Regions from separate parts of the Paraburkholderia lebeckiae genome, predicted to be linked through region 1. Evidence: predicted binding sites of a transcription regulator. Region 1 holds the regulator's gene; each other region holds the start of a gene.

What was found. Region 1 encodes FNR, which switches genes on or off when oxygen is low (the NO sensors DNR and NnrR bind a similar motif). Its sites were predicted from a motif close to TTGATNNNNATCAA; they were not measured.
Region 2: the regulator FNR is predicted to act here: its motif matches at 4,596-4,609, upstream of HDG39_RS04930 (potassium channel family protein).
Region 3: the regulator FNR is predicted to act here: its motif matches at 5,443-5,456, upstream of HDG39_RS04910 (MBL fold metallo-hydrolase RNA specificity domain-containing protein).

The regions. Positions count from the first base shown of each region.
Region 1 covers NZ_JACHDK010000004.1:213,190-219,830, reverse strand. Annotated here, with positions in the region: gene phbB (acetoacetyl-CoA reductase) at 1-617, opposite strand, end outside; gene HDG39_RS10175 (polyketide synthase) at 682-1,029, opposite strand; gene HDG39_RS10170 (universal stress protein) at 1,233-2,072, shown strand; gene HDG39_RS10165 (universal stress protein) at 2,097-2,600, shown strand; gene HDG39_RS10160 (universal stress protein) at 2,669-3,130, opposite strand; gene HDG39_RS10155 (response regulator) at 3,415-3,822, shown strand; gene fnr (fumarate/nitrate reduction transcriptional regulator Fnr) at 3,839-4,621, shown strand; gene HDG39_RS10145 (PAS domain-containing sensor histidine kinase) at 4,744-5,844, shown strand; gene HDG39_RS10140 (universal stress protein) at 5,878-6,348, opposite strand; gene HDG39_RS10135 (universal stress protein) at 6,399-6,641, opposite strand, start outside.
Region 2 covers NZ_JACHDK010000002.1:358,086-364,726, reverse strand. Annotated here, with positions in the region: gene HDG39_RS04965 (alcohol dehydrogenase) at 1-562, opposite strand, end outside; gene HDG39_RS04960 (carboxymuconolactone decarboxylase family protein) at 769-1,326, shown strand; gene HDG39_RS04955 (helix-turn-helix domain-containing protein) at 1,364-2,239, shown strand; gene HDG39_RS04950 (hypothetical protein) at 2,352-2,606, opposite strand; partial or broken gene HDG39_RS04945 (transposase domain-containing protein) at 2,636-2,785, shown strand; gene HDG39_RS04940 (hypothetical protein) at 2,829-3,140, shown strand; gene chrA (chromate efflux transporter) at 3,321-4,562, shown strand; gene HDG39_RS04930 (potassium channel family protein) at 4,722-5,576, shown strand; gene HDG39_RS04925 (DUF1488 family protein) at 5,748-6,023, shown strand; gene HDG39_RS04920 (Hsp20/alpha crystallin family protein) at 6,154-6,588, shown strand; partial or broken gene HDG39_RS04915 (BON domain-containing protein) at 6,637-6,641, shown strand, end outside.
Region 3 covers NZ_JACHDK010000002.1:350,437-357,077, forward strand. Annotated here, with positions in the region: gene HDG39_RS04875 (SDR family NAD(P)-dependent oxidoreductase) at 1-502, shown strand, start outside; gene HDG39_RS04880 (Gfo/Idh/MocA family protein) at 536-1,543, shown strand; gene HDG39_RS04885 (Hpt domain-containing protein) at 1,880-2,146, opposite strand; gene HDG39_RS04890 (response regulator) at 2,268-2,960, opposite strand; gene HDG39_RS04895 (NnrU family protein) at 3,270-3,962, shown strand; partial or broken gene HDG39_RS04900 (LysR family transcriptional regulator) at 4,136-4,402, opposite strand; gene HDG39_RS04905 (cytochrome b) at 4,566-5,336, shown strand; gene HDG39_RS04910 (MBL fold metallo-hydrolase RNA specificity domain-containing protein) at 5,524-6,641, shown strand, end outside.

The DNA.
Region 1 (6,641 bases):
GGCAGGATCTTCGTGTCGAGGACCTCGCGCGGCACCGCTTCGACCATCGCGGTCGCGAGATAACCGGGCGACACCGTGTTCACCGTGACGCCGTGCTTCGCGGTTTCGAGCGCAAGTGCTTTCGTGAAGCCGTGCACGCCCGCTTTGGCCGCTGAATAATTGGTTTGCCCGTAGGCGCCGCGCGAACCGTTGACCGACCCCACGTTGACGATGCGGCCGTGGCGCCGCTCGAGCATGCCGGGCAAGAGCGGCTTGCTCATGTTGAACAGGCCATCGAGATCGGTGCGCAGCACGGCATCCCAGTGCTCCTTGCTCATCTTCGCGAAGCTCGTGTCGTGCGTGATGCCCGCGTTGTTGATCAGCACGTCGACCACGCCCAGTTCGGTCAGCACGCGTTGCGCGCAGCGCGCGCATGAATCGAAGTCGGCGATGTCGGCTTCGTAAGCGTGAAAGTCGCGCCCCGTGTCGCGCTCGTGCTGCAGCCATGTCGACACGTGATCGTTGCGCGTCGAGTGCGTCACCGCGACCGTCATGCCCGCGTCATGAAGCGCCCGGCTGACCGCCGCGCCCAAACCGCCCATCCCGCCTGTGACCAATGCCACGCGATCCGTTCCCATCTGAACTCCTCCTTGCCGTGTCTGCCATTGACGGTGCGCGCGCCGGCTTTGCCGGCTCGCGCGGCTAAACGACGCCCGCGAACGGCAGCGCGTTCTGCGAGCTCCACCACCAAGCGCTCAGGCCGCCCGCGAGCGGCGCGACGCCTGGCGCGACGCCGTACGCCGCCTGCCACCACGCATACCAGGCGGCGCAAGCGCGGTTGGCCTCGTCGAACCGGTCCGCCTCGCGCTGCGCGGCGACAGCGATCGACTTGCTCCAGTCGGCGAGGCACCGCTCGGCGTACTCGTGTGCCGCGCCCTGTGCGGTCTGATACGCCGCCGCGTAGTCGAGCCAGCCTTCGGGCGGTCCGGATGCCGTCGAGGTCCATGGTGAAGCGGGGCGCCCGAGCGGCGCATCGGATTCGGAAATCATGATCGCTGCCCTCCAGAGCACAGCATAGGATTGCCAGGCGCGGTTGCAAACCGTCGAGCGCGCCTGCCACTGTATCGAGCGCGCGGCGGCCCGCGCTTGATCTGCATCAACAGCCGCGGCCGCCGGGCTCATAGACTCCATTTGACGACGGGCTCGAGCCTGCTTGCGCCCGTTTCCCCACGTTCTGTCACGGAGCTTCGGCAATGAGCTACAAAAGCATTCTCGTTCACCTCGATACGAGCGTTCGTGCACATCCGCGCCTCGAAATCGCATTGCAGCTCGCACACCGCTTTCATGCGACGCTGACCGGCCTGTTCTCGACGTACGTGCCACCGCGGCACGCGTTCTTCGTGATGGCCGGCACCGCCGACTACTACGCGGAGCACGAGCGCCTGCGGCACGAGCGTGCCAGCGCGCTCGAGCGGCTGTTTCGTGCGGAACTCGCGCGCGCGAACGTCGACGGTCATTGGATCGCCGCGAACGGCTACGCGAACGACGTGGTGCCGCCCTATGCGCGTCTCGCCGATCTGATCGTGCTCGGGCAGACCGACCCGACCGATCCCGAGGCGTTCGTCGCCGAACAGTTCGTCGAGCACGTCGTGCTGTCGGTCGGGCGGCCGGTGCTGCTGGTGCCGTCGGGCGGCACCTTCGCGGCACCCGGCCGCCACGTGCTGGTCGCGTGGGACGGCAGCCGCGAAGCCACCCGCGCGATCCACGACGCACTGCCGTTCCTCGCGCACGCGGCCAAAGTGACACTGCTGACGGTTCATTCGTCGGCCGATCGTCCGCCGCGCGACACGGTTCCGGGCGACGACATCGCACTCACCGTCGCGCGCCACGGCGTCAAGATCGACGTGCGCGAACTGAGCGTCGCAGACGACACGCCGGTCGGCGACGCGCTGCTGTCGCAGGCGGCCGACCTCGGCTGCGACATGATCGTGATGGGCGCCTACGCGCATTCGCGTCTGCACGAAGTCGTACTGGGCGGCGCGACGCGCACGATGCTCGAGTCGATGACCGTGCCGGTGCTGTTGTCGCACTGAAGTGCGCGCTTAAAGGAGTCCGCCATGTTTCACCGCCTGCTCGTCGCGCTCGATGGCAGCGACACCGCCTCCCGTGCGTTCGACGCCGCGCTGACCCTTGCCGCCGAATCGGGCGCCGAGCTGCAGCCGCTGTACGTGATCGACGTGCCCGTCATCGCCTACGACGCGCCCGGCTTCGACCCTTGCGTGATCCAGGACGCCTTCATCGACGAAGGCAAGCGGATCGCGGCCGATGCCCAGAGCCGGATGACCGCGCGCGGGATCAAAGGCACGGCCCGCAGCGTCGAAGCCGCGATCACCGGCGAAGACGTCGCGCATCGCATCGTCGAGGCGGCGCTCGAATGGCACGCCGACGCGATCGTGATGGGCACGCACGGCCGCCGTGGTGTTCAACGACTGATGCTCGGCAGCGTCGCCGAGCGCGTGCTGCGCAGCGCCAGCTGCCCGGTGCTGATGGTTCCCGCGCACGCGAACGGCGCGACGCGCGATCAGTCAGTCCCGGCCTGCGCCGAAAACGAACTCACCTGAGCCGCGAAAACCGGGCTGCTGCGCGGCCGCTCCCACGCGATCGCGCCACGGCTCCGCGACGCGGCGCTTCAGGGACGCGCGTGCCCGTGTTCGTCATGCCGCACGATCAGCACCGGCTTGTCGGTCGCACGCACGAGCGACTCCGCGACGCTGCCGAGCAGAAAGCGCTGCACGCCGTGGCGGCCGTGCGTGCCCATTACGATCAGATCGGCTTCGATTTCGTCGGCGACGCGCGCGAGCACCGCGGACACGCTTTCGGCGTACGCGTCGATCACCCGCACGCCGCCGGGCACCTGCGCCTCGCGCATCAGCTCGCGCGGCGCATCGAGCGCGCGGCTGGCGAATTCTTGCGCCGCGCCCGCCGGTTCCGGCTCGAAAGCCACATCGGCATTGTCCGACCACTTGCCGTGCCCTACTACGCAGCAGGCTTCGAGCGTGGCGCCTGTCAGCTTCGCGAGCTTCAGCGCCTCGGCAAAGGCGCGCTGCGCGCTGGGACTGTCGTCGAGCGCAACCAGAATTCGTGCATACATGTTGGACTCCCTGTGAAAGCGCTGGCATGAACCGAAGCGGTGCCGTCGCGCGGCTTGACGCAGGTCAATGGGTCTTTATCGGCTTGTTCCGTGATTACTTAATCAACTGCATGCCTGCGACCTTCGAAGCCGTCACGTCGAAAGTGGCCGTGTACTCGCACTCGGCTACATACCCCATCGCCAGCCATGCACTAGGAATATTCCTACAACATTACCCGAACTCCTAGCGCCGCTTAAATCCCCGCCGATATATTTCTGAGATGAGGTCGCCAATACTGGTCGGTATGGACACCGCCCCGCCAGCCACCTTATCGAGAGTCTTCCTCGTCGACGATGCGACCGAGGTCCGGCGCCGGCTTGCTCGCCTGATCGCGCTGATTCCCGGCATCGAAATCGCCGGCGAGTCCGCCGGCGTCGAGCACGCGTTCGACGACATCGTCGCGAGTCGCGCCGATGTCGCGGTGCTGGACCCGTGCTTCTCGGGCAAGACCAATCTGCTGCTGCTCGCGGCGCTGTCGCGGGTGCGGCCGTCCATCGTCAGCATCGTGTTGACCAATCATTGCGCGACGGCGTTTCGCCGAGCGTGCGAAGCGGCGGGCGCCGACTTCTTCTTCGACAAGACCTCGGAGTTCGAACTCGCCTGCCGTGCCATCGAAGCGATTGCGTATGCGCGTCGTGCGCATCCGGTCTGACCGCCAGGAGCCGATCATGCAAGTTGCCGCAGTCTGTGAACCCCGCCACGACGCGCCCCGCACTTCGCACGTCGTACCGATCCACGTCGTGCCACGCACCGCGGCGGCACGCCACGCCGCGCCGCGCTGCTCGACCTGCGCGATGCGCGCGATCTGCATGCCGCCCGAGCTGACATCCGACGAACTGAGCCGACTCGACACGTTGATCTGCTCGACGCGCTCGATCAAACGCGGTGATGCGCTGTATCGCGCGGGCGATGCGTTTCAAAGCATCTACGCGATCCGCGCCGGGTCGTTCAAGACCGTGGTCATGCATCGCGACGGCCGCGAGCACGTGACTGGCTTCCAGATTGCCGGCGACTCGCTCGGCCTCGACGGCATCGGCGCGGGCAAGCAGAATTGCGATGCGATCGCGCTCGAAGACAGCGTCGCGTGCATCATTCCGTTCGCGCAGCTCGAGGCGATCTGTCGCGAGATGAAGCCGATGCAGCATCACATCTATCAGATGATGAGCAGCGAGATCGTGCGCGAATCGAGCCAGATGATGCTGCTCGGCACGATGACCGCCGAACAGCGCGTCGCGACGTTTCTGCTGAATCTGTCGAAGCGCTTCAAGGCGCGCGGCTTTTCCGCGGCGGAGTTTCATTTGCGCATGACCCGCGAGGAAATCGGCTGCTTTCTGGGCATGAAGCTCGAAACGGTGAGCCGGATGTTCTCGAAGTTCCAGCGCGAGCGCCTCGTCAAAGCGAACGGCAAAACGATCCGCATCGAAGACGCGGAAGGACTGGCTCGGGTTTGAACGCCGACGCGACGCTCGCCTCACGTTCGTTCGCGGGACATGCCGGGTGGAACAAGCGCTCCCGAACTGATATAACTCGGTGCATCGCGGTGCGCGGCCTTGCGTGACCGCCCGGAGGAGCGATGGGTCTGTCGAGCGGCGAGTCTTCCTGCTTCACCGGTGCGGCGTCCGTGTCGGACGTGCCCGTCGAGGATCGCTATTTCATGTTGATCGAAGCGGTTCAGGACTATGCGATCTTCATGCTCGACGTGTCCGGCCGCGTGACCAGCTGGAATTCCGGCGCACAGCGCATCAAGGGCTACACGCCCGAAGAAATCATCGGCCAGCATTTCTCGAAGTTCTATACCCCGGAAGACATCGCGGCCGGCAAGCCCGCTCGCGAACTGGAAACCGCCGCAGCCGTAGGCCGCGCCGAGGACGAGGCCTGGCGCGTACGTCGCGACGGCTCGCGTTTCTGGGCCAACGTGGTCGTTTCCGCAGTGCACGACGCGTCGGGCGCGCTGCTCGGCTTCGCCAAGATCACGCGCGACCTGACCGAACGTATGCGCCTCGCGGAACTCGAACGCGCGAATCAGGTATCCACGCACGTGCAGATCGCCCGCGAAAACGAGCAGAAACGTATTGCGCGCGAACTGCACGACGATCTCGGCCAACGACTGACCGCGCTGAAAATGAGCGTCGCGCTGCTCGAAGCGAAGCTGAAAAGCCAGGCCGACACCGAGCCGCTGGCCGCGCAGACGCATGAACTGCAAAAGCAGATCGACTGGATGGCCGCTTCGCTGCGGCGTATCGCCGCCGATCTGCGGCCCCCGCTGCTCGACGACCTCGGGCTCGCCGCCGCGCTCGACTGGCTGGCCGAAGACTTCACGAAACGCTACAACGTGCGCTCGAGCGTGCATCTCGAACCGGCCGAGCCGGTGTGCGGCGAATTCGCGGCGACGGCGCTGTTTCGCATCGTTCAGGAGGCGTTGACGAACGTCGCGCGGCACGCCAAGGCCGGGCGCGTTCGCATCGACATGACCTGCGCGGGCTCCATCGTGTCGCTCGATATCGAGGATGACGGCGTGGGTGTCGCGCTGGATCGGTCGTGGGGAACAGATTCATTCGGTCTGCTCGGCATTCGCGAACGCGTACGGCAGTTGCGCGGCAACGTGTCGTTCGCCAGCTCGCCGGGCCATGGCTTCAGGATCTCGATCCAGATACCGGCCGACGCGCTCGCGTAATGTTCACGCGCTGCCGCGCCCCGCTGTCGCGGGTTACTCTGCAGGCGCATCCTCGGTGCTTTGCTCGCGCATGAGCAGCACCGGACAGGTCGAGAAACGCAGCACCCGCTCCGCCACGCTGCCGATCACGAGGCGCCGCACGCCGCGTCGCCCATGCGTGCCCAGCACAAGCAGATCGGCGTGGATCTGCTCGCCGTGGCGCAGCACGATCGCGGCGACGTCGTCGGACAGGCTCTCCGACTCGATCATTTCAGGGCGGCAAGGCACATCGGCGGCGGCGCAGGCCTGTTCGGCCTCCTCCAGCACCGATTGGCCGTCCTGGCGCAACGCCTCGACGAGCGTGAGCGGGTCGTAATAGCCGGCATAGGAAAAGAGCGGCGTCTTGTCGACCACATAAACCGGATGCACGACGCCCTTCGTCAACGCGGCGAGATTCACCGCTTCTTTCAGCGCGCGTTTCGAGAAAGTACTGCCGTCTAGCGCGACGAGGATATGTTGGTACATGCCGATTCTCCACTGAGGTTGGATTTGTCAACGCGCGTGGCGCGCTCCTGCTACAGATAAAAGGGCCCGCCCGGACTGCCCAGATATGGCTCCCGCCACTCGCCGTGCGGCACGTCGTCCGCCCGCAACGACGACGCGCCGCGCGGACACACGAGCACGGGACACGCCGCGTCGCGCAGCGTGCGCGACGTCACGTGCCCCGGCAACGGATGCGGCGCGCCGCGCATGCCGTGCGAACCCATCACGATCAGGTCCGCGTGCCAGCGTTGCGCTTCGTCGAGAATCGCGCTCGA
Region 2 (6,641 bases), on a different contig from region 1:
TGCGCGCGAACTGCACGCCGAGATGACCGAGGCCGCCGATTCCGAGAATCGCGACCACCTCACCGGCGCGCGCGCCGCTATTGCGTATCGCGTTGAACGTCGTGATGCCCGCGCAGAGCAGCGGCGCGGCATCGACATCGGAGAGATCGTCGGGAATGCGCGCCAGGGCTTCGACCGGGGCCACCATGTATTCGGCGTAGCCGCCGTCGTAGCTGATGCCGGGGATGAGGGCGAACTTGCACAGCACGAAGTCGCCCTGGCGGCAGTGTTCGCATTTGCCGCAATGCCCGCCGTGCCAGCCGACCCCGACACGCTGCCCGACCTGCCAGCCCTCGGCACCCGCACCGACCGAATCGATCACGCCCGCGATCTCGTGACCGGGCACACGCGGATAGGCCAGGCCCGGCCACAGGCCTTCCTTGGTCATCGCATCGCTATGGCAGATGCCGCAAGCCTGAATCCTGATACGCACGTGACCCGCGTCCGCCTCGGGCACTTCGCGTTCAACCAGTTCGAGCGGGCCGCCGGCCTGCTTCACTTCGACTGCTTTCATCGTGGCCATGATGTTCTTCCTTTCCAGTGACGAACGGGACAAGAGGGGAACGAACTCCAACATCATAGTCCGCGTTCAGGGCGGCTCGCCAGAAAGAAGCCGCCGCCGCATGGCCGATGGCGATGACATCCGATGTAATTGGCGCGCCGCGCGGCTGCCTCTACTCTTCGACTACCGCGCCGCCGATCCGATGGCGCACACGTCAAGGAGATACCATGTCCAGCTATCCCGTTCACACGATCGAGTCCGCTCCCGAGCAATCGAAAGCCGTGCTGCAAAAACTGCAACAGGCGTTCGGCCTGATTCCGAACATCGCGGCCAAGATGGCGGCTTCACCGGTGCTGATCAACGGCTTCATCGGCCTGTTCGAGCGCGTGCATGCGAGCAGTCTGACGGAACCGGAGATCCAGACGCTGCTGCTCACCAACGCCGTGACGAACGCGAGCGAATGGGCGGTGGCGTTTCATACCGCGCTCGGCTTGAACGCGGGCCTGCGTCGCGCCGATGTCGAGGCGATCCGCCACGGCGGCGTGCCCGACGACACGAGGCTCGCGGCGCTGTCGACGCTCGCGCGCACGCTGATCGAAGAACGCGGCCGCCTCGCCGATGAGGACCGGCAACGCTTCCTCGCGGCAGGTTTCAGCGCGGAGCAGATTCTCGAGGTGGTTGCGGTGGTCGCCGCCTCGACGATCACGAACTACACCGGCAGCGTGACCGAGCCGCCGCTCGAAACGCAGTTCGCCGAATTCGCGTGGCACGCGCCCGCGCGCTGAAGCGATCCCGTTCAGGCATCAACAGGAGGGCGACACGATGAACGTCACGAGTCACGATCCGAAAGTGCAGCCGGGCGATCTCGGCAGTCTGTTGCGCTATTGGCGTGACGTGCGTGGCGTGAGTCAGCTCGATCTGTCGCTCGAGGCCGGCATCTCGCAGCGGCAGATCAGCTTCATCGAAAGCGGGCGCAGCGTGCCGGGCCGCGACACGCTGCTGACGCTTGCGCAGACCCTCGACGTGCCGCTGCGCGAGCGCAATGCGCTGCTGCTTGCCGCGGGTTATGCACCGATCTATTCGGAAGCACCGTGGAATGCGCAGGAAATGCACGGCGTGGTTCGCGCGCTCGAACGGGTCGTGCGTCAGCATGAGCCGTTTCCGGCGCTCGTGATGGACCGCGACTGGAACGTGCTGATGACCAACGACGCGGCCCCGCGCTTCTTCAACTGCTTCATCGACATGAACGCGCGCGAAGGCCCGCGCAACATGCTGCATCTGATTTTCGATCCGCGCGGCATGCGTCCGTTCGTCGCCGATTGGCAGGAGGTCGCGCGAAGTCTGCTGCAACGCGTGTATCGCGAGTCGGTCGGTCATGTAATCGGCGCCAACACGAAGCGTCTACTCGATGAACTGCTTGCGTATCCCGACGTGCCGCGCGACTGGAAGACGCATCATGGCTCTTTCGCGACACCCGCGACGCTGCCGATGGTTCCGCTCGGCTTCATCAGCGAAGGCGTGGTGCTGCGCTATTTCTCGATGGTCACGACCGTGGGTACACCGCAAAACGTGGCCGCGCAGGAGTTGCGCATCGAATGCATGTTCCCCGCCGACGATGCCACCGAAGCACGCCATCGGCAGCTGCTCGCGGCGCATGCGTCCCCGCAACCTCCAATATCGGCAAACCGTATGCCGTGAAATAGCGATGTCTTCGGTTTTTGGGCGATCATCCGAGCCGATCAGGTTGAGCAATCCGACGCCACTCACTCTCCATGGACAACGGGCTTCTACTGTTTCCGGTCGCGGCGCTTCACGTCGAAGCAGCCGACGAGCCACTCTGGTTCCGCCGCGCGCCCAGTTCGCGCGCGGCCATCATCTCCGACTTCGGCGACGTGACCGAGGTGCTCGCGCGTGTGCCGGAATCCTGGTGCGTCGCGTATATCGTCGCGTCAGTTGAATACGTGATCGGCATGCCTGTCCAACCGGCATGCCGATCAAGGTCGCCATCACCGCCGACGAACTCAATGCGTTTCTCGCGATACGCGAGGCGTACGATTCGCTTCAACGCGAGCACGAAGAGGTCTGCACCTTGATGCGAGCGCCAATCTCTATTCGTTGGTCGAGACCTGCAAGGTCAACGGCATCGATCCCTATCGCTATCTCACCTGGCTATTTCAGCGTCTGCCTTCGGCGAAAAGCGTCGACGACTACGACGCGTTGCTACCCATGGAAGAGGCCCGATGAGCATCGCTGATCTTTATCGTCACCACACCTACCGGAGGAAAATATGACCGAACCGAAACAGATCAAGGCGTATATCCAGGATGCGTCAGGTCAGTTGCTGCCTCTTGCTGCGGATTCACTCATTCTCGAATTCCCGTCCGGCGAATCCCTGGAGATCGCTTGGGACACACCGCATCCTGACGACCCCCGGCCAGTTTGCGCGCAAGTATGGGGTGGGCGTCGCGTGCCGGTCGTTCAGACAGACGCCGATCTCGATGAAGTAAAACGCCGAACAACTCCGGTCGCGATCTTACCGTCAGCCGGGAACCTTGTGCTGGTTCATCCTTACTCGTTTAGCAAACACAAGCACGATTAGAATCCTCTGTCGTTCGAGCACGGCGCTTCTCAAATGAATGCCCTCTGAGAGACGCCAATGATGGATCGCATACGATCAATCGCGGGTGCGGCGCGTGGTCGCGCCGTAGGCCTCTATACTGTGCGTCGTCAATCACGAAGCCCGGCTCTCGAAACCGGCATCGCTCGAACCCGCACATCCATGGATACTGATTTGTCGTCGCCGCGCCGCTCACGGCTCACGCGCGTGATCGAGGTTTTCATCGTCTTTCTGAAGCTCGGGCTGACCAGTTTCGGCGGCCCGATCGCTCACATCGGCTACTTCCGGCGCGAGTTCGTCGAGCGGCGCCGCTGGCTCGACGATGAAGCCTTCACCGACCTGATCGGCCTGTGCCAATTTCTGCCGGGACCCGCGAGCAGCCAGGCGGGGTTTTCGATCGGGCTGCTGCGGGCCGGGTGGGGTGGGGGGCTAGCCGCCTGGTGCGGCTTCACGCTGCCGTCGGTACTCGTGATGCTGGCCTTTGCCGCGATCGCGCCGGACTTGGGCGGCGCGCTCGGCACGGGCGTGATTCACGGCCTGAAGCTCGTCGCGGTGGCCGTCGTCGCGCAGGCTGTCTGGGACATGGCGCGGCGTCTGTGTCCGGATCGCCGCCGCGCGGCAATCGCGCTCGCATCGCTTGGATTGCTCAGTGTGCTTGGCACCGTCTACGCCCAACTGATCGTGATCGGCGCCGGCGCCGTGCTCGGTGTCGCGCTGTGCCGGACCACGGCGGTGCAAGCGCCACGCGCCATTTCTCTGCGGGCCGGCGATTTTCAGGTGTCGCGTACGGCAAGCATCGTCGCGCTAGTGCTCTTCTGCGCATTGCTGTTCGCGTTGCCGCTATGGGCGGCAAGCGGGACCTCGCAAGGCATCCGCGTATTCGATGCGTTCTATCGCTCCGGCGCGCTCGTGTTCGGAGGCGGCCACGTGGTGCTGCCATTGTTGCAGCGTGCAACCGTCGCGACCGGATGGGTCGCGCCCAACGACTTCCTGGCCGGCTATGGCGCGGCCCAGGCCGTACCCGGACCGCTGTTCACGTTCGCGGCGTTTCTCGGCTGGATGATGGCGCTGCCACCCAGACACTGGAGCGGCGCACTGCTGGCGACAGTGGGCATCTTTCTGCCGGGTCTGCTGCTCGTTCTCGCCGCATTGCCGTGGTGGCAGGCGCTGCGCGCGCGTGCGGCGATGGCGGCGGCGCTTGCCGGCGTCAATGCCGCGGTGGTCGGCCTGCTGGCCGCCGCGCTTTATTCGCCGGTGTGGACGAGCGCGGTCCTGTCGGCGACGGATTTCGCCGTGGCGTGCATCGGCTTTTTGCTGTTGCTGCGCTGGAAGGCGCCCCCGCTTGCGGTCGTCGTGCTGTGTGTGGCGGCCGGCGTCGCGCAAACGGTGCTGCACCCGCTCTGACAGCGCTGATCGCACTCGCCTTTTGCACAAGCACTGATCTGCATCAAGGCTGACAGGCGCGGGTCGGTTAGCCTGCAACGATGATCGCGCGGCCTCGGTGCGTTTGCGGCACCAAGACGGTATTGCGCGAAAACCGACAGGCCGGAAGCCATTCGCGCGATGACGGACCACATGATCGACCACGGGCTCGGCGGCTACGGATTGGGCGGTGCCAGCGCGCACGACGGTCCGCGCGCCGTGCGGGCATGGCGCCAGCTGCGCTGGGGGCTGTGCGCGCTGAGCTTTTGTGCGATCCCCGCGTTCTACGTCGAACTGACAGTGCCCACCCCGCTGGCACTGAGCCTGTCGCGGACACTATACGTCGGCATGTTCGCCGGCTTCGCGTTGTCGTTCACCTGGCTGGCCCATCTGAGCAGACGGCCGAAGACGCTGCTCGCGAACAACTGGCTCGACCTGCTCATCGCGTTGGGCGCGGCGCTCAGCACCGGTTTCGGAACGCCGCCGTGGCAGCCCGTCGAATGGCTGCTGCGGCTGTCGTTCATGGGTGTCGTCGCGTTGCGCATCGTGCTGTCGCTGCGCGAATTCGTCACGCCGAACCGATTGATGTGGCTGCTGCTCGCCGGCGCGCTCGTGCTCGCGATGGCCGGCGCCGGATTTTACTGGCTCGAACCGCACGTGCACTCGTACTCCGAAGGGCTGTGGCTTGCGTTCGAAAGCAGCGCGACCGTGGGCTATGGCGACATCGCGCCGACGACGCCCGCGTCGCGCGTGTTCGCGGCATTTGTCGTGCTGCTCGGCTACGGCATGTTGTCGCTGGTCTTCGCGAGCATCGCCGCGGCATTCATCGGCAAGGAAGAGAGGGCGTTGCGGCGCGAGATGCATCGGGATATCAAGCATCTGAACGATGAAATCGTGCGCCTGCACGCTGAACTGAAGGCGTTGCGGCAGACGATCGACGCCGCCGCGCGACGCAGCGACGCCGCTGCGGGTTCCGTGACGCGCTCGGACGAATGACCATTCGCGCTCACAGGGCCGCGGCAAACGGGGCCACCGCGGACCGTGCGGGACCCCGCCTTGACGTACGTCAAATCCGCCGTGGATTGCGAGATTAAGCTGGAGACGTCGCGGCGGGTCCGCTACCTCGCATCCGCCGATGCGGCACTTCATGCCCGTGGGGGCGTCACCATGCACATTTCCTTTCCATCCTGCATGCCCGAATACTGCGCCCGCGATCTGGTGCTGGCGTTTCCGGCGCTCGTCGACGATCGGCCCGTGCAGTGCGCGATCACGGCCGAGGCGCTCGAAGACCATTTCGGCGCGCGCTCGCTGCGGGAAGACGATCTGCTCCAGGCGTTCCTCGCGCACCGTTCCCAGATCGAACAGGCCGCCCGGCGTCTGCTCGACGAGGTCGGCGCCAGGCCCGTGCTGCTGCATAGCGGGTTTTTCAGGTTTTGCGCGTGACTGGTCGGGCGGGTACGCTTGACGTGGATCAACGACGCGTCGTCGCGCCCGGTTACGCTGAAGACAGGGTGAGCCTGGCTCGGCCCGGTCGACTGGGCCCGCTCGCGGCCTGCTTATCAAGGAGAGTGCAATGAGCAATCTGACGCGTTTTGATCCCCTTTCGCTGGACCCTGTGTCGGAGCTGTTCCAAGGTTTCTTCCGGCCGATGCGGTCGATGCTGACGACCCAGGACACCGAACTCGCGTCGATGAAGATCGACGTGACGGAAAGCGAAGGGGCTTACTCGGTCAAAGCCGAACTGCCCGGCGTGGACAAGAAAGACATCGACGTGCAGATCGACGGGAGCGTCGTTTCGATCAACGCGAAGGTCGAGCGCAAGCAGGAGGAAAAGGAAGGCGAGCGGGTGATCCGCCGCGAGCGCTACGCCGGCACCTTCAGCCGCTCGTTCGCGCTCGGCGGCGAGGTCGACGAGGCGAACGCGAAAGCCGAGTACAGGGATGGCGTGCTGTCGCTCAGCTTGCCGAAAAAGGCGTCGGGCGATCGCAAGCGGCTCACCATCGACTGACACGCGAGGATGGCGCGCTGTCACGGGCGCGCCGCGAGGAGACACCTGATGCA
Region 3 (6,641 bases), on a different contig from region 1:
CGTCGACATCCTGATTAACAACGCTGGAATTGGCGACTTCGTCAGTTTTCCCGAGATTAGCTCAGAGAAATGGGATCGGATGATTAACATCCATCTCAAGGGCTCGTTCCTCTGCTGCCAGGCCGTTCTCGCGTCGATGAAGGCGCAAAAGTATGGAAAGATCGTCAACGTCAGTTCAGTGGCCGGCAAGCGCGGTGACTTCAGTGGCAACGCACATTACACCGCTGCGAAGGCTGGAATCATCGGCCTGACAAAATCGCTCGCGCGCTACGCGGCACCCTTTGGCATCAATGTCAATGCCATCGCGCCGGGCCTCGTCGCGACGGAACTCACCGATGAGATGAGCCCCGAGATGAAGGCGACGACCATCTCTAACATTCCCGCGGGCCGCCTTGGGCGCCCAGAGGAGATTGCACGGGCCGCTGCCTTCCTCGTCTCGGATGATGCAAGCTACATCTTCGGTGAGACACTCAGCGTGAATGGCGGCTCCTACATGGATTGACGCCCTCGACAATCGCACTGCTGTGGAGCCCTTATGAGAATTGCTGTTTTCGACGTTAGCCACTGGCACTTTCCCCTCTATCTCGCTGCATTGCGAGATCCTAGTGTCCAGGTTGTGGGTATTTCAGATACTGCCTCATTTGCTGGATCAACAGTCGCGGACCAGCTGAATTGCAAGCTGTACGGCTCCAATGAAGATCTGCTCAAAGAGGATTTCGACTTTGCCCTGGTATTCAGCCGTCATTCAGAAATGGCCGAACTGGCCGAGCGGCTGATTGCCCGCGGCATTCCGTTTCTCATCGAGAAGCCTTGCGGACTTAATCTCCGGGAGGTCCGCCGGGTCCGGCAGCTCGCCGAGAAGCACGGCGTTTACATCAGTGTTCCCTTCATCATGCGCGTGAGCGATCTGGCTGCCCGTCTTTCCCCCGCAGAGGGATTTACGCCGGAGGGATACCAGCATCTCTCGTTCAGGTTCATCGTTGGCCCCGTAGCTCGATATGAGCGCGGCGGGTGCAGTTGGATGCTCGATAAACGGCATGCAGGTGGAGGGTGCACGTTAAATGTCGGCGTTCATTTCATCGACCTGATCTCGACCCTGACAAACAACCCGATCACCCACGTCTCGGCGCAGATGCGAACGTATCGGCCTGATGTGACCGTCGAAGAGCAAGCCGTGTTCACCTGCCGGAACGCTGCGGGCCAAATCGGAGTAATTGAAACGGGTTATCTGTATCCATCGACAGCGGAAGATCAGCGAGACTTCGCGTTTTCCATCTCGCATACCTCCTCCTACGCCCGGGGTTATGCCGACCAGCTTTACATCAAAGCGCGGGACCAACAGCAGGGACGCACCGCGACGGTCGAATACAACACGGACGCGTTTTACTCGGTGTTCTTAAGGCGCAACTGGGCCGATCTGGCGAATGGTCGTCCTCCGGTTGCAGGTTTGCGGGAGGCCGAGCATGCGATCGCTGTCGTCGAGGCAGGATACCGTTCTGCAGCCAACGGCGGCGCACCGGAACCGGTCGAAAATGCGGTCTAAAACTGTTGCCGCCTAACGGCTCTACGCTACGCTTCGCGCATTCGTTTCCGCCGTTGCCATCGCTCAAGCTGACCCGGAAACAGTGTGTAAAGCGCATCGTCAACTTGATTAGGAGCGCATCCTACCGAAACTGTGTGACGGGTCACGTGTGCTGGTCGCTATGTCGGGATAGATATGTTTTGGCGAAAAAGGCGACTGACTTTTTATCGTCCCGTACGACGCGCCAGACAGAAACAGGAGCACAGCATTTTTTCGTCCAAGACAAGCAACGTTAGGTCATTCCCAAGCGTCTGTTAGTGACCAGACGCCTGCTGATTCAGCGCTGAAGCAAAAAACTCACGCCTCTGGCTGCGCGTTTATCACGCGCCGCGCGAGCGTCGAATAAGCGAGTGGTTCGAAACGATCGAGCCCGTCCTTGACGGCAGGAATGTCGTTATTTCTGGCTTCCTGCTCCATCTGTGCACACGCATTCGCCACCTCGGTCTCCTGAATCATCGCGAAGGAGCCGCGTAGCGAATGAAGATGGGCCAGCACCGTTTTTATATCGACCCGTTCAATGGCGACATACAGCGCCTCGAGCGATTCCTTCAGTGCCTGGCTCATCGCAGTATTTCGGACAGCCTGACGTGGGTTGCCAAGCGGTAACTCGCTTCAATTCCCCCGCACAAAGAAGGTTGACGGTTTTTCGAGCAGCGCGATGAAAGCGCAGGGTCGCTTCCTGTGTTCATTCTGTGGAAGGAGGACTGTCCGATGTTTTCTGCGCCGAAGTCACCATTCCATTATCCAACGCATATCGGAGCAGATCGACTTCTCGCTCAATACCGAGCTTTTCCATCGCGTTCATTTTCTGAGTACTGGTGGTCTTCTTGCTGCGACTCAGCCGTTCGGCAATTTCGTTTTCCGTCAGGCCCGATGCAAAAAGACGCACAACTTCGGATTCGCGCTGACTCAGGACGTCCGAGGAGCCCCTGCCCCGGCGGTTCCAGTCAATCGACTGGACGATCTCGTTGATGGTCGGCGAATAATATTTGCCGCCGTGATGGACGGCATGAACCGCGGGGATAAGGTGGGTGGCAGCGTCGGACTTGCTCACGATGCACGTTACACCTTGCGTCACGAGCGCACGTACTACTGCCGGGTTGTCCAGCATCGTCAGCACAACGATCTTGATGTCAGGATACCGGCGCTTTATAAACGAAAACAGAGCAATTCCATCACCGTATTCGTCCGCGGGCATCGCGTAATCGGATACGACAACGTCACATTGCGTGTTCGTGAGAAGCGCGATCAGTTCAGTCGAGTTGCTGGCTTTCCCTACCCGTTGGATCGTGCTCACATCTGCAAACTCATGTTCGATACCGATCAGCATCATGGGGTGGTCGTCAGCCAGTATGACCCGAATTTCGGAGGCGACCATATTGTCAATGTCATTGAAATAGGGCTGATCGCCCGCAAACAGTTTCGTGTAGCAGGAAAAACAGGTGTCGACCGGGTTGCTCCGCGCGTGAATGATGCGCCGGGGATGGTTGGGGGCCCATTGCCCCTCTTGCGCAGTCGACGCGATGGCGAGTGTCCCGGCCATTGCGACGACGAGACTGCCAACCAAGGTTTTGCGACGCGCGGCAATTGAAATCGCGAAGCGATCGCTGCATTCGCTGTGGCGCGCGAAGTAGTATTCTCGCAATGCACGCGGTCGACCGATCATCTGACTTGAGGAGCCGGGCCAATGGAAAGCATCGACGTACTTGTCGTGGCGGCATTCGCTTTTGTCGGCAGCCACTTTCTCCTGTCCCATCCGCTGCGGGCGGGTATGGTCCGGGCAATCGGCGAACGGGGTGCCATGGGCGTCTATTCGCTGATTGCGATACTGACGTTCGGCTGGATGGTCATGGCTTACGACAGGACGCCCGTCTCCGATCCGCTATGGCCGGCAGGCAACGTGCTGTGGGCGGTTGTGACCGTGCTCATGCTGATCGCGTCGATCCTTCTGATGGGCTCCCTGATCCGCAACCCGGCGTTGCCCACCGGCGGCCGGCCCACCGCGTTTCCCGACGCGGCGCGCGGCGTGTACGCAGTGACCCGTCATCCGATGATGTGGTCGTTCGCGCTTTGGGGACTGTGCCATATCGCCGTGTTCCCGGTCACCCGGAACATCGTGCTTGCCGGGGCGATCATCATCCTCGCGCTGGTCGGTGCCGCGCTACAGGACCGCAAGAAACGGCGGCTGCAACCCGATCTGTGGCCCGCATGGGAATCGAAGACGAGCTATCTGCCGTTCGCGGCGATCGCCGCCGGCCGCGGGCGGCTGGGCGGGTTCGGCATGCACGCGCTGGTGGGCGGCGTCGTTTTCTGGCTCGTCGCGACCTGGGCGCATATTCCGCTCTCCGGTTGGCCCGCGGGCATCTGGCGCTGGCTCTAGCCGGCAGATTCCACGAGATCTGTTCTCGTGGCGCAAGACTCTTTGTGCACGGTGTGTGTTCGAATTCGCGGCGGATGCGCCTACAGTGCCCTCCATCGGTCCATCGATTCGAACGGCCAGCAGGCCAGATCAATCACACCGTGAGACAAACCATGAGCACTTCCAAAGTCGTGCAGCACCTCCTCGCCCACCGCCACCGCCGCCGTCACGCCTGGCAGTCCGCGCGGCGCGGAGCGCTCGTCGGCTGCGAGCAGGTCCGCCTCCTCCAGATCCGCGAGGATGCGCCGGCACGCCAGCGCATAGCGCTCGCCCGCCTCGCTGAGCCGGATCGTGCGCGTGGTGCCGTGTAGCAGCGGCGTGCCCGTATGCGTCTCCAGAAACGCGATGGCCCGGCTCACCGCCGCGGGCGAGCGGCCCAGCCGACGGCCTGCGCCTGCCAGACTGCCCTCGAAGCGCCAGCGTGGCTGCCTGTGGTTTTACGGCAAACGGAGGTGCAGTGCCGCATTCAACGCCGCGCCGCGTCGCCGTTGACATGCATGCAAGGCCGCTCGATCGTGTGACTGAACGTGGCGCTGGTTCGGCGCTTGCCCTATTCTTCAGAAATTGTTCAGCACATGCTGGTACGCTTCGCAGGCGCTAGCGGGCCGGGGGTACGTCAAATGTCGCCAGCACCGCGAGCTCACCGCGCCCCGTGGTGCCTGCACTCCGCGTGCCGGGCCAGCCGCAGCCTGCGTTTTTCGTGGCGTCTCAACGTTTCCATCCTGTTCGCTCGACCCGATGACCAACCTCAAACATTCATCCGCGACCGCGACAGCGACGCGAATCGCAGCCGGCGATGACCGCACGCAATACGACTCTTTCTCGATCCTGTTGCATTGGATCACGGTGATTCTGGTGTTGGCCCAATTTGGACTCGCCCAAACCTGGGGCTTTGCGCCTAAACCCACGCGTCACCTGATGATCGTTTCCCACATGTCGTTTGGAATATTGCTTTCGGCCGTGTTGATCGTGCGCATTGGGTGGCGTCTGATACCCGGACATCAAAGTCCCGTGTCTGCCGCGGGATGGGTCGAGCGGGCCGCGAAAGGCGTCCACTATGTTCTGTACGCGCTGCTGGTCGGCGAAGCGGTACTGGGTTTCGTACTGCGATGGTCCGGCAACGAATCGATGAGCTTTTTCGGGCTGCTGATCCCCTCTCCGTTCGCGCCCACCAGTAAGGCGACGCATCACGCCATTGGTGAGTCTCATGATTTTGTCGGCTGGGCCATCATCGTCATCGCGGCGGGACATGCCGCCGCCGCGCTGTTTCATCACTATGTGCTGCGCGACGACGTGCTCAAGCGCATGCTGTCGGGCAAAGCGGGCGACGCGTAAGCCGCTCACTTGCCCGCCCGGCGCTTGACCGATAACGAAACAATCGGCTTGCTCGCGCTGAAGCACACCCATTCGGGTGTGAAGGCGCGCGAGCGCTACGCGACCGATGACCCAGATCAAAAGCCCGGCGTTCACATCCGCTGAAATGGTCTCATGCGAGAATCCATCCGCGCGCAACGGAGCAACCATGAAGCTGACCTTTCTCGGTGCAAGCGAGACCGTCACGGGTTCGAAGTATCTGCTCGAAGAACCCGGCTTGCGCATCCTCGTCGATTGCGGGCTGTTTCAGGGCCTCAAAAACCTGCGGCTGCGCAACTGGGCTGCGCTGCCGGCGCCGGCCGACTCGATCGACGCGGTGATCCTGACTCACGCCCACCTCGACCACAGCGGCTATCTGCCGTTGCTCGCGCGACACGGCTTTCGCGGTCCCGTCTATTGCACGCCCGGCACCGCCGCGCTGTGCGAGATCATGCTGCCCGACAGCGCGAAGCTGCAGGAGGAAGAAGCCGATTTCGCGAATCGCCACGGGTTCTCGAAGCATCAGCCGGCGCTGCCGCTCTACACGCAGGACGACGCGCAGCGCGCGTTGCATCTGCTTGCGCCACGACGCTTTGACTCGCCCGTCGAGTTGCCGCACGGGCTGCGCTTCCGCTTCCTGCCGTCGGGGCACATCCTCGGGGCGGCGAGCGTCGTCATGTGCCGCAATCACAAGGTGCTGGCGTTTTCCGGCGACGTGGGCCGCCCCGAAGACCCGATCATGCGCGCGCCCGCGCCGCTCGCGCACGCCGATTACCTCGTCGTCGAGTCGACCTACGGCGAGCGCCTGCATCCGGACGCGAATCCGCGCGACGAACTCGAACGGATCTTCAGCCGGACCTTCGCCAAAGGCGGCGTGGTGGTGATGCCGTGCTTCGCGGTCGGGCGCGCGCAGGCAATCCTTTACTACATCGCGAAGTTGAGGGAGACCGGGCGCATGGCGCACGTGCCCGTCTATCTGGACAGTCCGATGGCGACCAGCGTGACGGAGGTGTATCGCAAGCATCTCGCCGAACATCGCTTGACGATCTCCGACGCGAATGCGATCGACAAGGCCGCGATCATGGTCAGAACCGTCGATCAGTCGAAGGCGATCGCGTCGCATAACGGACCGATGGTGATCATCGCGGGCAGCGGCATGGCGACCGGCGGGCGCGTGCTGCATCATCTGCGGCTGTATGCGTCCGATCCGCGCAATACGATCGCGCTGGTCGGCTACCAGGCGGCCGGCACGCGCGGCGCGGCGCTGGCGGCCCACGAGCCGTCGAT